Regions from separate parts of the Streptomyces sp. NPDC051567 genome, predicted to be linked through region 1. Evidence: riboswitches for the same ligand, from Rfam matches in the RefSeq annotation. Region 1 holds a riboswitch; the other holds the start of a gene.
What was found. A riboswitch is a leader RNA that binds a small molecule or an ion and turns the genes downstream of it on or off. The one in region 1 is predicted to bind thiamine pyrophosphate.
Positions count from the first base shown of each region.

Region 2: another riboswitch for thiamine pyrophosphate. It lies ahead of ACIA5F_RS17650 (thiamine ABC transporter substrate binding subunit); the one in region 1 lies ahead of thiO (glycine oxidase ThiO).

Region 1 is NZ_JBITDK010000009.1:224,096-231,204, forward strand. Features, by position in the region: gene thiE (thiamine phosphate synthase) at 1-66, opposite strand, end outside; gene ACIA5F_RS13745 (Rv2175c family DNA-binding protein) at 197-562, opposite strand; gene ACIA5F_RS13750 (NAD(P)/FAD-dependent oxidoreductase) at 674-1,927, opposite strand; TPP riboswitch at 2,021-2,133, shown strand; gene thiO (glycine oxidase ThiO) at 2,131-3,315, shown strand; gene thiS (sulfur carrier protein ThiS) at 3,312-3,512, shown strand; gene ACIA5F_RS13765 (thiazole synthase) at 3,515-4,318, shown strand; gene pknB (Stk1 family PASTA domain-containing Ser/Thr kinase) at 4,509-6,407, shown strand; gene ACIA5F_RS13775 (deoxyribonuclease IV) at 6,567-7,109, shown strand, end outside.
Region 2 is NZ_JBITDK010000014.1:87,538-94,646, reverse strand. Features, by position in the region: gene tsf (translation elongation factor Ts) at 110-946, shown strand; gene pyrH (UMP kinase) at 1,110-1,889, shown strand; gene frr (ribosome recycling factor) at 1,974-2,531, shown strand; gene ACIA5F_RS17660 (phosphatidate cytidylyltransferase) at 2,531-3,601, shown strand; gene rlmN (23S rRNA (adenine(2503)-C(2))-methyltransferase RlmN) at 3,766-4,875, shown strand; TPP riboswitch at 4,933-5,040, shown strand; gene ACIA5F_RS17650 (thiamine ABC transporter substrate binding subunit) at 5,128-6,222, shown strand; gene ACIA5F_RS17645 (ABC transporter permease) at 6,399-7,109, shown strand, end outside.

The DNA of each region.
Region 1 (7,109 bases):
GCGGGCGTCCGTGCACAGGTAGAGCCGGGCGTCGGACAGCTGGGCGCGGGCGTCGGTCGCGGACATGGGCAAACCCCCGTGGCGGGGGGGGGGGGGGGGGGGGGGGGGGGGGGGGGGGGGGGGGCCCGGGGCCCCCCGGGGGGGGGGGGGGGGGGGGGGGCCGGCCCCCCCCCCCACCGCGGTGAAGCGGATCAGGTCACAGGGCGAGCGCCTGAGCGCGGCGCTTCACCTCCGTGCCGCGATTCTCACTCAGCGCCTCGGCGGGGGTGCCGGGCAGGGTCGGGTCGGAGGTGAAGAGCCACTCCAGGATCTCCCCGTCGGAGAAGCCGTCGTCGCGCAGGACGGTGAGCAGTCCGACGAGGCCCTTGACGACCTTGTCTCCGTCGATGAAGGGGGCCGGTACCTGGAGGGAGCGGTTCTCGCCCCGGCGGACGGCGAGGAGCTGCCCTTCCTTGACCATCTGGCGGACCCTGGTCACCTCGATGTCGAGCGCCTCCGCGATGTCGGGGAGGTACATCCAGTCGGGGACAAGGGCTTCGATCTTTGCGTCAATCTCGGTCACGGGGACAAGCCTGCCATCTCGGACCGGCCCCCGGTACCCGGGCCGCCCCGTCCGGGTGCCGGGGGCCGCGCGCCGGGCCCGTACGGACCGGAGCGCGGACCGGGACGCGGGTCAGGGGGCGGGTCGCAGGGTGGCCGATTTCAGGGGGGTGCCGGGGTCGGCGACCCCGGCCGGGTCCAGGGCGGCGCCCGTCTCGATGAGCTTGCGGCCCTGGGCCAGGTCGCGGGGGCGGCCCACGGCGAGGACGGCGACGAGCGCGCCCTCCTTCAGCCAGCACACCGACCAGGACGGGCCGGCCGGGTCGCCCCGCCGGATCAGGGTGTCGGCCCCGCCGTGGTGGCCCGCGTACTGCACGAACCGGCCGAACTGCTCCGACCAGAAGTACGGGACCGGGTCGTAGGCGCGCTCCGGGCCGCCCGCGACGATGTTGGCGGCGACCGTCCGGGGTCCCTGGAGGGCGTTGTCCCAGTGGTGGACCAGGAGCCGGGTGCCGTAGCGGGCCGAGGGGAAGGAGGCGCAGTCGCCGACCGCGTACACGCCGGGCAGGGAGGTCCGCAGGTGGGCGTCGGCGGTGACCGAGCCGTCGGGGCCCCGTTCCACGCCGGTTCCCGCGAGCCATCCGGTGGCCGGGCGGGCGCCGATGCCGACGACGACCGCGTCGGCGGGCAGTTCCCGGCCGTCCGCCAGCAGCACCCGGCCCTCCTCGACCCGGGCGACCTTCGCCCCGGTGAGCAGGCGGGCGCCCGCCTCGGCGTACCAGCGCGCCATCGGTTCGGTGGCCTCGGCGGGCAGCGCCCCGGCCAGGACCCGGTCCGCGGCCTCGACCACCGTCACGGCGCGGCCCGCCTCGCGCGCGGCGGTGGCGAACTCCGCGCCGATCCAGCCCGCGCCGACGACCACGACGGCGGGGGCGGTGGCCAGGACCGGCCGGAGCCGGGCGGCGTCGTCCAGGGTGCGCAGCAGGTGGACGCCCGGGACGCCTTCGGTGCCGGGCAGGGTCAGCGGTTCGGCGCCGGTGGCCAGGACGAGGACCTCGTACGGGACGGGTCCCGCGCCGGTGTCCAGGAGGTGTTCGGCGGCCCGCAGGCCGGTGACCTCGGTGCCGAGCCGCAGGGTGATGCCGAGCGCCTCGAAGTCCACGTCGAAGGCGGAGTCCTCGGCCTTGCCGAGGAGGACCGCCTTGGAGAGCGGGGGCCGGTCGTAGGGCTGGTGGGGTTCGGCGCCCAGCAGGGTGACGGGGCCGGTCCACCCCTGTTCCCGCAGGGCCACCGCGGTCTGCACGCCGGCCAGGCCGGCGCCGACGACGACCACGCCGCCCGGCCCCGCTCCCGTGCCGCCGCTGGTCCGTTCCGTCTGCTCGGTCACCCGGCCACCCTCACTGTCCGACTCGCTGCCTGATGGTCCGTCAGGAACAGGACCAGCCTTACCCGCCGTCCACGGCGGGGTTAGTCTGGCCACCGTACCTATCGCGGGAGTCCGGGCGCACCGGGCTGAGAGGGAGGCTGGACGGCCTCCGACCGTACGAACCTGATCCGGGTCATGCCGGCGAAGGGAGGGGCTGGACGCCCATGCACGCCTCACGGAGAACCGGGTCCGACGTGCTCGTCGTCGGGGGCGGGATCATCGGTCTCGTCACCGCCTGGCGGGCGGCCCGGGCCGGGCTGCGGACCGTGCTCGCCGATCCGGCGCCCGGCGGGGGCGCCGCCCGCGTCGCGGCCGGGATGCTCGCCCCCGTCACCGAACTGCACTACGGCGAGGAGGCCCTGCTCGCCCTGGGCCTCGACTCCGCCGCCCGCTACCCGCGCTTCGCCGCCGAACTCGCCGAGGCCGGCGGCGGGAGCGACATCGGCTACCGCGCCTGCGGCACCCTCTCCGTCGCCCTCGACGCCGACGACCGGCTCCACCTGCGCGAACTCCACGCCCTCCAGCGCCGCTGCGGCCTGGAGTCCCAGTGGCTCACCGGCCGCGAGTGCCGCCGCCTGGAACCGATGCTGGCCCCGGGCGTCCGGGGCGGCCTGCGCGTCGACGGCGACCACCAGGTGGACCCGCGCCGGCTCGCCGCCGCCCTGCTGGCCGCCTGCGCCCACTCCGGCGTGGAGCTGCGCCGGGCGGGCGCCGAACGGCTCCTGGTCACCGCCGACCGGGCGGCGGGCGTCCTGCTCGACGACGGCACCCGGCTGCGCGCGGACCAGGTCGTCCTGGCGGCGGGCTCGCTCAGCGGCCGGCTGGCCGGGGTGCCGCCGGAGGCGGTGGCCCCCGTCCGGCCGGTGAAGGGGCAGGTGCTGCGGCTCACGGTGCCGGCCGCGTACGCGCCGTTCCTGTCGCGGACCGTACGGGCCGTCGTGCGCGGCAGCCACGTCTACCTGGTGCCCCGCGAGAACGGCGAACTCGTCGTCGGCGCCACCAGCGAGGAGCTCGGCTGGGACACCACGGTCACCGCCGGCGGGGTCTACGAACTCCTGCGCGACGCCCACGAGCTGGTCCCCGGCATCACCGAACTCCCGCTCACCGAGACCCTGGCCGGACTGCGGCCCGGCTCGCCCGACAACGCCCCGCTGCTCGGCCCGACCGCACTGCCCGGCCTGCACCTGGCCACCGGGCACTACCGCAACGGGGTGCTGCTGGCCCCGCTCACCGGCGAGGTCATGGCCGAGCTGCTGACCACCGGCGAGCTGCCCGCGATCGCGCGCCCGTTCACCCCGCTGCGGTTCTCCGCCCCCAAGGCCACCACGCGTCAGGAGTCGTACGCATGACCATCTCCGTCAACGGCGAGCCGCGCGAGATCGCGGCCGGCACCACGCTCGACGTGGTGGTCGCCACCCTGACCGCCGCCCCGGCCGGGGTCGCCGCCGCGCTCAACGAGACGGTGGTCCCGCGCGGCCGGTGGCGGCTCACCCCCGTGGGCGAGGGCGACCGCGTCGAGATCCTCACCGCCGTCCAGGGGGGCTGACCGTGACCACCCCGGACGAGGACCTCCTCACCCTCGGCGGCCGGACCTTCTCCTCCCGCCTGATCATGGGGACGGGCGGGGCCCCCAGCCTGGACGTGCTGGAACGCGCCCTGACCGCCTCCGGCACCGAACTGACCACGGTGGCCATGCGCCGCCTGGACCCGACCGTCCAGGGCTCGGTCCTGTCGGTCCTGGACCGCCTGGGCATCGCGGTCCTGCCCAACACGGCGGGCTGCTTCACGGCGGGCGAGGCCGTCCTGACCGCCCGGCTGGCCCGGGAGGCCCTGGGCACGGACTGGATCAAGCTGGAGGTCGTCGCGGACGAGCGGACCCTGCTCCCCGACGGCGTCGAGCTGCTGGACGCCGCCGAGACCCTGGTGGACGAGGGGTTCACGGTCCTGCCGTACACCAACGACGACCCGGTGCTCGCGCGGAAGCTGGAGGACGTGGGCTGCGCGGCGATCATGCCGCTGGGATCGCCGATCGGCTCCGGGCTGGGCATCCGCAACCCGCACAACTTCGAGCTGATCACCGGCCGGGCCGGGGTCCCGGTCGTCCTGGACGCGGGCGCCGGGACGGCCTCGGACGCCGCGCTGGCGATGGAGCTGGGGTGCGCGGCGGTGATGCTGGCCTCGGCGGTGACCCGGGCCCAGGAGCCGGTCCTGATGGCGGCGGCCATGCGCGACGCCGTCTCGGCGGGCCGCCTGGCCCACCGCGCGGGCCGCATCCCCCAGCGGCGTTTCGCCCTCGCCTCCTCCCCGACCTCGGGCCGCCCCGCCCTGGACCCGGAACGCCCGGCCTTCTGACCCCCGGCCCCGGGGCGGCCCGTCCCGGCCCGTCCCGGCCCCGCCGGCGTTTGAGGCGCGGGGGTCCGGGGGCAGCGCACCCGGCAACGGCGCCGCACCCGGCCGATCGCGTCGCGGCCGCCGCCCGCGGGGCCGACCCGCACCGGCGGCACCGCACCGACGGCACCGCACCGGCTCGTAGAATCGCCGGGTGGACACGACCCTGGATGACCCCCTCGTCGGTCGCGTGCTCGACGGCCGCTACCGCGTCGACGCCCGTATCGCGGCCGGCGGCATGGCCACGGTCTACCGGGCCGTGGACACCCGGCTCGACCGCGTCCTCGCGCTGAAGGTGATGCACCCGGCGCTCGCCGCCGACGCCGCCTTCGTCGGCCGCTTCATCCGGGAGGCGAAGTCGGTGGCCCGGCTCGCCCACCCGCACGTCGTCGCCGTCTTCGACCAGGGCACGGACGGGCCGTACGTCTTCCTCGCCATGGAGTACGTCTCCGGCTGCACCCTGCGCGACGTGCTCCGCGAGCGCGGCGCGCTCCAGCCCCGGGCCGCCCTCGACATCCTCGAACCCGTCCTCGCCGCCCTCGGCGCCGCCCACCGGGCCGGTTTCGTCCACCGCGACATGAAGCCCGAGAACGTCCTGATCGGCGACGACGGCCGGGTCAAGGTCGCCGACTTCGGCCTGGTCCGGTCCGTGGACTCGGTCACCGACACCACCGGTTCCGTCCTCGGCACCGTCTCCTACCTGGCGCCCGAGCAGATCGAGAACGGCGTCACCGACACCCGTGTGGACGTCTACGCCTGCGGTGTCGTCCTGTACGAGATGCTCACCGGGTCCAAGCCGCACACCGGGGGCAGCGCCGCCCAGGTGCTGTACCGGCATCTCCATGAGGACGTCCCGGCGCCCTCGGAGGCCGTCCCCGGGCTCCCCGCCGACCTCGACGGGCTCGTCGCGGACGCCACCGCCCGCGACCCCCGGCTGCGGCCCGGTGACGCCGCCGCCCTGCTCGGCCTCGTCCGCGAGGCCCGCGCCCGGCTCCAGGACGCCGAGCTGGACGCCGTACCGCCGCAGGCGCGCGCCGGGCGGCGCACCGCCTCCGAGGACCGCACCGGCGTGATCCCGCGCCCGGTGGGCGCGGAGCGGCCCGCGCACCACACCTCCCGGCTGGAGACCGCCGGGGCCGCGCACCGGCCGCCCCGGCGGGGGCGGCCCCGGCCGGGCAGGTTCCTCGTCGTCGCCGGGCTGCTGGTCGCCCTCGGTCTGGGCACCGGGGTCTGGTACATCAGCTCGGGCCAGTTCACCCGGGTCCCCGGCCTCCTCGGCAAGTCCGAGGAGCAGGCCCGGTCGGAGCTGTCGGCGGCCGGGCTCGGCGTGAAGCGGATCGAGAAGAAGTTCAGCCAGGCGTTCGAGCGCGGCACGGTGATGAACACCGATCCCCCGGCCGGCGGGCGGGTCCGCGGAAACGGCACGGTGACGCTGACCCTCTCCCGCGGCCCCGAGACGGTGGCCGTGCCCAACCTCCTGGGCCGGCCGCTGGAGGTGGCCCGGCAGGAGCTGACCGCGTCGGGGCTGGCGCCGGGCGTGGTGACCGAGGCGTTCAGCCAGGACGTCGCCCCGGGCTCGGTGGTCTCCACCGACCCGGCCGGGGGCGAGCAGCGCGCCCCGGACACGGCGGTCGCGCTGGTCGTCAGCAAGGGCCGTCCGGTGCAGGTGCCGAACGTGACCGGAGTCCCCCTGGACCAGGCGCGGGCGAGCCTGGAGGCCCTCGGTCTCAAGGTGGGGACCGCCGCCGGGCCGGTGCACTCCCTCGCCCCGGCCGGCACGGTCGCCGTCCAGTCGGCCGCCGCGGGCGCCCAGGCGGCGGCCGGGGACACCGTCACCCTGACCCTCTCCCAGGGCCCCCGCCCGCTCCTGGTCCCGGACGTGACCGGCCAGGACCTCGACGCGGCCCGCACGGCGCTGGAGGGCGCGGGCTTCAAGGTCAGGGTGGACCGGCCCTTCCTCTCCTTCGGCGACACCGTGGACACCCAGTCGGTCACGGGCGGCCAGAGCGCCCCCGAGGGCAGCACGATCACCATCCGGACCAAGGGACTGTAGGCATACGTGGAGCAGGCATACGTGGAGCGGGCACAGCACGGGCGGACACGCCCCGGGCCGGCGCGGGACGGCCAGACACCGGACGGACAGGCACCGGACGGACAGCCGCAGGACGGGCAGCCGCAGGACGGGCCGCGGGAGCCGCTGCACCCGCTGCGGCTGCGCAACCCCGTGGGCGGCCACATCCCCGTCGCGGGCGGGCTGGCCTCGGTCGGGCTGGCCTACGCCCGGGAGATGGGCGCCGAGGCCGTCCAGGTCTTCGTGGCCAATCCGCGCGGCTGGGCCACCCCGGTCGGCACCCCGGCGCAGGACGAGCGGTTCCGGGCGGAGTGCGCGGCCGGGTCCCTCCCGGCGTACGTCCACGCGCCCTATCTGATCAACTTCGGCTCGCACACCGGGGCCACCGTCGAGAGGTCGGTGGAGTCGCTGCGCCACTCCCTGCGCCGGGCCCGGGAGATCGGCGCGCTCGGCGTGGTCGTCCACACCGGCTCGGCGACGGGAGGGCGCCCGCGCGAGGCCGCGTACGCGCAGGTCAGGGAGTACATGCTGCCGCTGCTGGACGAGCTGACGCACGAGGACGACCCCTTCCTGCTGCTGGAGTCCACGGCCGGGCAGGGTGCTTCGCTGTGCGCGCGGACCTGGGAGTTCGGCCCGTACTTCGACGCGCTCGACCACCACCCGAAGCTCGGGATCTGCCTGGAC
Region 2 (7,109 bases), on a different contig from region 1:
CGCCGGGCACTCCCAGCACGGACGATGACGGCGGGGGAGCCGCGCCACGAGCGCGCCTCCCCCGCCGTTGACCCGTAGATCTACGACTTCGAGAGAGAATCACAGACTCATGGCGAACTACACCGCCGCTGACGTCAAGAAGCTCCGCGAGCTCACCGGCGCCGGCATGATGGACTGCAAGAACGCGCTGGTCGAGGCCGACGGTGACGTCGACAAGGCCATGGAAGCGCTCCGTATCAAGGGTCAGAAGGGCGTCGCCAAGCGCGAGGGCCGTTCTGCCGAGAACGGCGCCGTCGTCTCCCTCATCTCCGATGACCACACCACCGGTGTCATCGTCGAGCTGAAGTGCGAGACGGACTTCGTCGCCAAGGGTGACAAGTTCCTGGACGTCGCCAACCAGCTGGCCGCCCACGTCGCCGCCACCTCCCCGGCGGACATCGAGGCGCTGCTGGCGTCCGAGATCGAGGCCGGCAAGACCGTCCAGGCGTTCGTGGACGAGGCCAACGCCAACCTCGGCGAGAAGATCGTCCTGGACCGCTTCGCGCAGTTCACCGGCGGTTACGTCGCGTCGTACATGCACCGCACGATGCCCGACCTGCCGTTCCAGATCGGTGTCCTCGTCGAGCTCGACAAGGAGAACGCCGAGGTCGCCCGCGGCGTCGCGCAGCACATCGCCGCGTTCGCCCCGCAGTGGCTGTCCAAGGAAGACGTCCCGGCCGAGAAGGTCGAGTCCGAGCGTCGCATCGCCGAGGAGGTCACCCGCGCCGAGGGCAAGCCCGAGGCCGCCCTCCCGAAGATCGTCGAAGGCCGCATCAACGGCTTCTTCAAGGACGTCACGCTCCTGGGCCAGCCGTACGCGCTGGACAACAAGAAGTCCGTCCAGAAGGTTCTGGACGAGGCCGGTGTCACCCTGGTGCGCTTCAGCCGCATCAAGGTCGGCATCTGAAGTCCGTCCGTACACGACGGACACCGGACCCCGGTAGGGTCTGAGGCAGTCGTCCGCGCTCGCGCAGGACGACCGCAGATCTGACGAGGAGGCCATTGCCGTAGAGGGAACCGCGAGGACCCACCGGCAATGGCCTTCTTCGTATGTGCACGAGGAGATCTCCATGAATCAGGGCGTGGCCCCCCACACCGCATCCGACGACAAGAGCGACCAGCAGGAGAAGGGCCGCCGCTTCATGCTGAAGCTGTCGGGCGAAGCCTTCTCCGGCGGCGGAGGACTGGGCGTCGATCCCGATGTCGTCCACGCCATCGCGCGTGAGATCGCCGCGGTGGTCCGCGACGGCGCGGAGATCGCCGTCGTGATCGGCGGCGGCAACTTCTTCCGCGGCGCCGAGCTCCAGCAGCGCGGCATGGACCGGGCCCGGTCCGACTACATGGGCATGCTCGGCACCGTCATGAACTGCCTCGCCCTCCAGGACTTCCTGGAGAAGGAGGGCATCGACTCCCGCGTCCAGACCGCCATCACCATGGGCCAGGTCGCGGAGCCGTACATCCCGCTGCGTGCCGTGCGCCACCTGGAGAAGGGACGCGTCGTCATCTTCGGCGCCGGTATGGGCATGCCGTACTTCTCCACCGACACCACGGCCGCCCAGCGTGCCCTGGAGATCGACGCCGAGGCCCTGCTCATGGGCAAGAACGGTGTCGACGGGGTCTACGACTCCGACCCGAAGAAGAACCCGGACGCGGTGAAGTTCGACGCGCTGGAGTACAGCGAGGTGCTCTCCCGCGACCTCAAGGTCGCCGACGCCACCGCCATCACGCTGTGCCGCGACAACAAGCTGCCGATCCTCGTCTTCGAGCTGCTCGCCGAGGGCAACATCGCCCGCGCCGTCAAGGGTGAGAAGATCGGCACGCTCGTCAGCGACCAGGGAACCCGGGACTGAGCACGCCGTTGCCGGGCCGGACCCTCGCGGCCGAGCCCGCCCCGCCAGCCTGAACCATCCACTCAAGACATGCAGGAGCACGTGGTGACCGAAGAGATCCTCCTCGAGGCCGAGGAGAAGATGGAAAAGGCCGTCGTCGTCGCCAAGGAAGACTTCGCCGCGATTCGCACCGGTCGTGCGCACCCGGCGATGTTCAACAAGATCGTGGCGGACTACTACGGCGCCATCACGCCCATCAACCAGCTCGCCTCCTTCTCGGTGCCCGAGCCGCGCATGGCGATCGTGACCCCGTTCGACAAGAGCGCCCTGCGCAACATCGAACAGGCCATCCGCGACTCCGACCTCGGTGTCAACCCGAGCAACGACGGCAGCATCATCCGGGTGAACTTCCCCGAGCTGACGCAGGACCGCCGCAAGGAGTACATCAAGGTCGCCCGCACCAAGGCCGAGGACTCCAAGATCTCGCTCCGCGCCGTCCGCCGCAAGGCGAAGGACGCCCTTGACAAGCTCGTCAAGGACAAGGAGGCGGGCGAGGACGAGGTGCGCCGCGCGGAGAAGGAGCTCGACGACACCACCACGAAGTACGTCGCGCAGGTGGACGAGCTGCTGAAGCACAAGGAAGCCGAGCTCCTCGAGGTCTGATGAACGACTCTTCCTGGGCCGTGGAGCCGGTTGCGGCGGGTCCCGCATACGATGCGCTGGTGGGCCCGCACACTCGGCCCATGCCCATCGTGCCCGATGCCGCCGGCCGTGATTTCGACGACCGGGACGCACGCGATCGGGGGGCCGCCGCTGCCGGCGGCCCCCCGTTCCGCGCCGAGACGCCGCCGCAGGAGCCCATGCCCAGCCCCCCGCCCTCACCGGCCCCGCAGGACGCCTCGCCCCCGCCGCAGAAGAAGCGGGCGGGGCGCGATCTGCGTGCCGCCATAGGGGTCGGAGTCGGCCTCGGCGTGGTGATCTTCGCCTCGCTCTTCGTCGTCAAGGCGGTCTTCGTCGGCGTCGTCGTCGTCGCGGTCGTCGTGGGCCTGTGGGAGCTGACCTCCCGGCTCCAGGAACGCAAGGGCATCAAGGCGCCACTGGTACCCCTCGCCGTCGGCGGCGCGGCCATGGTCGTCGCCGGGTACGTCCAGGGGGCCGAGGGCGCCTGGGTCGCCATGGCCCTGACCGCGCTGGCGGTCCTGGTCTGGCGGATGACCGAACCGCCGGAGGACTACCTCAAGGACGTCACGGCGGGCGTCTTCGCCGCCTTTTACGTGCCGTTCCTGGCCACCTTCGTCACCCTGCTGCTCACCGCGGACGACGGTGCGCAGCGGGTCATCACCTTCCTGGTCCTGACCGTGGTCAGCGACACCGGGGCGTACGCGGTCGGCTGGCGCTTCGGCAAGCACAAGCTCGCGCCGCGCATCAGCCCCGGCAAGACCCGTGAGGGGCTGTTCGGGGCGATCGCCTTCGCGATGGTGGCCGGCGCGCTGTGCATGGAGTTCCTGATCGACGGCGGCTCCTGGTGGCAGGGCCTGCTGCTGGGGCTCGCGGTCGCGGTCAGCGCCACGCTGGGCGACCTCGGCGAGTCGATGATCAAGCGGGACCTGGGGATCAAGGACATGGGCACCCTGCTGCCGGGCCACGGCGGCATCATGGACCGGCTGGACTCCCTGCTGCCGACGGCGCCCGTGGTGTGGCTGCTGCTGGCGGCCTTCGTCGGCACCGGTTGACCCGGGCGGGTTATCCTGAAAAGCGCGTCACCCGTCGGTGGCGCGCTTTTCCCGTGTTTCGGGGTGGACCCGTGAGGTCTCCCGGCACCGCTCGTGCCGTCGACAACGCTCCGCCGATGCGGAGCCCGCCCGCACCGGGCTCGTAATACTGAGGAGTACCGCTCATGGCCCCCGTTCCGGGAGAGCTCACCTTCGTCGCCCCCCGCGGAGCCAAGAAGCCCCCGCGGCACCTCGCCGACCTCACCCCCGAGGAGCGCCGTGAGGCCGTCGCGGCGATCGGTGAGAAGCCGTTCCGGGCCAAGCAGCTCTCGCAGCACTACTTCGCCCGGTACACGCACGACCCGGCCGAGTGGACCGACATCCCCGCAGGTTCCCGGGAGAAGCTCCAGCAGGAGCTGCTGCCGGACCTGATGAACGTCCTGCGGCACATCAGCTGCGACAACGACACCACGCGCAAGACCCTGTGGAAGCTGCACGACGGCACGCTCGTCGAGTCCGTGCTGATGCGCTACCCCGACCGGGTCACCATGTGCATCTCCTCGCAGGCGGGCTGCGGGATGAACTGTCCCTTCTGCGCCACCGGCCAGGCGGGTCTGGACCGCAACCTGTCCACCGCCGAGATCGTGCACCAGATCGTCGACGGCATGCGCGCGCTGCGCGACGGCGAGGTCCCCGGCGGCCCGGCCCGGCTCTCCAACATCGTCTTCATGGGCATGGGCGAGCCGCTGGCCAACTACAAGCGGGTCGTCGGCGCCATCCGCCGGCTGACCGACCCGGCCCCCGACGGCCTGGGCCTCTCCCAGCGCGGCATCACCGTCTCCACCGTCGGCCTGGTCCCGGCCATGCTCCGCTTCGCGGACGAGGGCTTCAAGTGCCGTCTCGCCGTCTCCCTGCACGCCCCGGACGACGAGCTGCGCGACACCCTCGTGCCCGTCAACACCCGCTGGAACGTCCGCGAGGTCCTCGACGCGGCCTGGGAGTACGCCGAGAAGTCCGGCCGCCGGATCTCCATCGAGTACGCCCTGATCCGCGACATCAACGACCAGGCGTGGCGCGGCGACCTGCTCGGCAAGCTCCTCAAGGGCAAGCGGGTGCACGTCAACCTGATCCCGCTGAACCCGACGCCCGGCTCGAAGTGGACCGCCTCGCGGCCCGAGGACGAGAAGGCGTTCGTCGAGGCCATCGCCCGCCACGGCGTGCCGGTGACCGTCCGTGACACCCGGGGGCAGGAGATCGACGGCGCTTGCGGTCAGCTGGCGGCGTCTGAGCGGTAATTCCGGTCCGGACCGATCGGATTCGGCCGCACGGTACGCTGTGCCCGAACAAATTTCATATTCCGACAGGGGAGCGCCACAGCGCTGAGAGTGCGGTAAGTCATCCGCAGACCCTCTGAACCTCGCCCCGGTCATGCGGGGTAGGAAGTTCGGTCACCACTCAAGCTGTTGTTGCGCCCTGCCCTGCCTCCGTTCGCGCGGAGCGCGGGGCGGGGCCGCGTCTTCTCCTGGTCAGCCCAGGAGGAATTCACAGTGAGCACCACCAAGAAGTTCACGGGCGCGCTGCTCGCGACCGCGCTGGGTGTCACCACGCTCGGCGCCTGCGGGAGCGGGGAGAAGAAGGCCGCGGAGACCGGCGGGGCGGCGAAGCCCGAGGCCGTCACGCTCGTCTCCCACGACTCCTTCGACGTGAGCGACACGGTCCTCAAGGAGTTCGAGCAGCAGAGCGGCTACACCGTGAAGGTGCTGAAGTCCGGTGACGCCGGCACGGCGCTGAACCAGGAGATCCTCACCAAGGGCTCCCCGCGCGGCGACGTCTTCTTCGGCGTGGACAACACGCTGCTCTCGCGCGCCCTCGACAACGGTGTCTTCGTCCCCTACGAGGCCAAGGGCCTGGGCGAGGTGAAGCCGGAGTACGTGCTCGACCAGCAGCACCGCGTCACCCCGGTCGACTCCGGTGACGTCTGCGTCAACTACGACAAGCAGTACTTCGCCGACAAGAAGCTCGCCCCGCCGCAGACGCTGGACGACCTGATCAAGCCCGAGTACAAGAACCTGCTGGTCACCGAGAACCCGGCGACCTCCTCGCCCGGCCTCGGCTTCCTGCTCGCCTCGGTCGGCAAGTACGGCGAGGAGGGATGGAAGGAGTACTGGGGCAAGCTCAGGGCCAACGGCGTCGAGGTCGTCGACGGCTGGGAGCAGGCGTACAACGGGCGCTTCTCCGGTTCCGCGGGCGGCAAGAAGGCCAAGGGGGACCGTCCGCTGGTCGTCTCCTACGCCTCCAGCCCGCCGGTCGAGGTGCTGTACGCGGACCCGCAGCCGGCCGAGGCGCCGACCGGGGTCGCCACCGGCACCTGCTTCCGCCAGATCGAGTTCGCGGGCCTGCTGAAGGGCGCGAAGAACGAGGAGGGCGGCAAGGCGCTCCTCGACTTCCTGATCGGCAAGAAGTTCCAGGAGGACCTGCCGCTCAAGATGTTCGTGAACCCGGTGGTCAAGAACGCCGTCCTGCCGGAACTCTTCACCCAGCACGGCGTGGTCGTGGAGAAGCCGGAGAACGTCGCTCCGCAGACCATCGCCGAGAACCGCGAGCAGTGGGTCAAGGCATGGACCTCGCTCGTCGTGAAGTGAGCGGTACGGGGGGACCGGACGCGGCGGCGGAGGGCCCCGCGTCCGGTCCCCGGCCCCGCGCCTGCCCCGGCTCCCGCCCCGGCCCCGGCTCCCGGTCCGGTTTCGGCTTCGGCTTCGGCGGAGGTTTTGGTGCGGCGGGCGGCGGGCGGCGGGCGACCGCGGTGCGGCTCGCCCTGATGGCCGTGCCCCTCGCCTTCTTCGGGCTGTTCTTCGCCTACCCCGTCGCCGCGATCGTCGGCCGCGGGCTCACGACGGAGAGCGGCTGGCGGTTCGGCCGGATCGGCGAGGTGCTGGCCCGGCCCGACATCGCCGGCGTGCTCTGGTTCACCACCTGGCAGGCGCTCGCCTCCACGGCGCTCACGCTCCTGGTCGCACTCCCCGGCGCGTACGTCTTCGCGCGCTTGGAGTTCCCCGGCAGACAGGTGCTGCGGGCGGTGGTGACCGTCCCGTTCGTCCTGCCCACCGTGGTCGTCGGCACGGCCTTCCTGGCCCTGGTCGGGCGGGGCGGGCTGCTGGACGACCTGTGGGGGGTCCGGCTGGACACCACCGTCTGGGCGATCCTGCTCGCGCACGTCTTCTTCAACTACGCGGTCGTCGTACGGACGGTCGGCGGGCTGTGGGCACAGCTGGACCCGCGCCAGGAGGAGGCCGCCCGGGTCCTGGGCGCGGGGCGGTTCGCGGCCTGGCGCCGGGTGACGCTGCCCGCGCTGGCCCCGGCGGTGGCCGCCGCCACCCTGATGGTCTTCCTCTTCACCTTCACCTCCTTCGGCGTCGTGCAGATCCTGGGCGGACCGGCGTACTCCACCCTGGAGGTGGAGGTCTACCGGCAGACCGCGCAGTTCCTGGACCTGCCGACGGCCGCCGTGCTGACGATGGTGCAGTTCGCG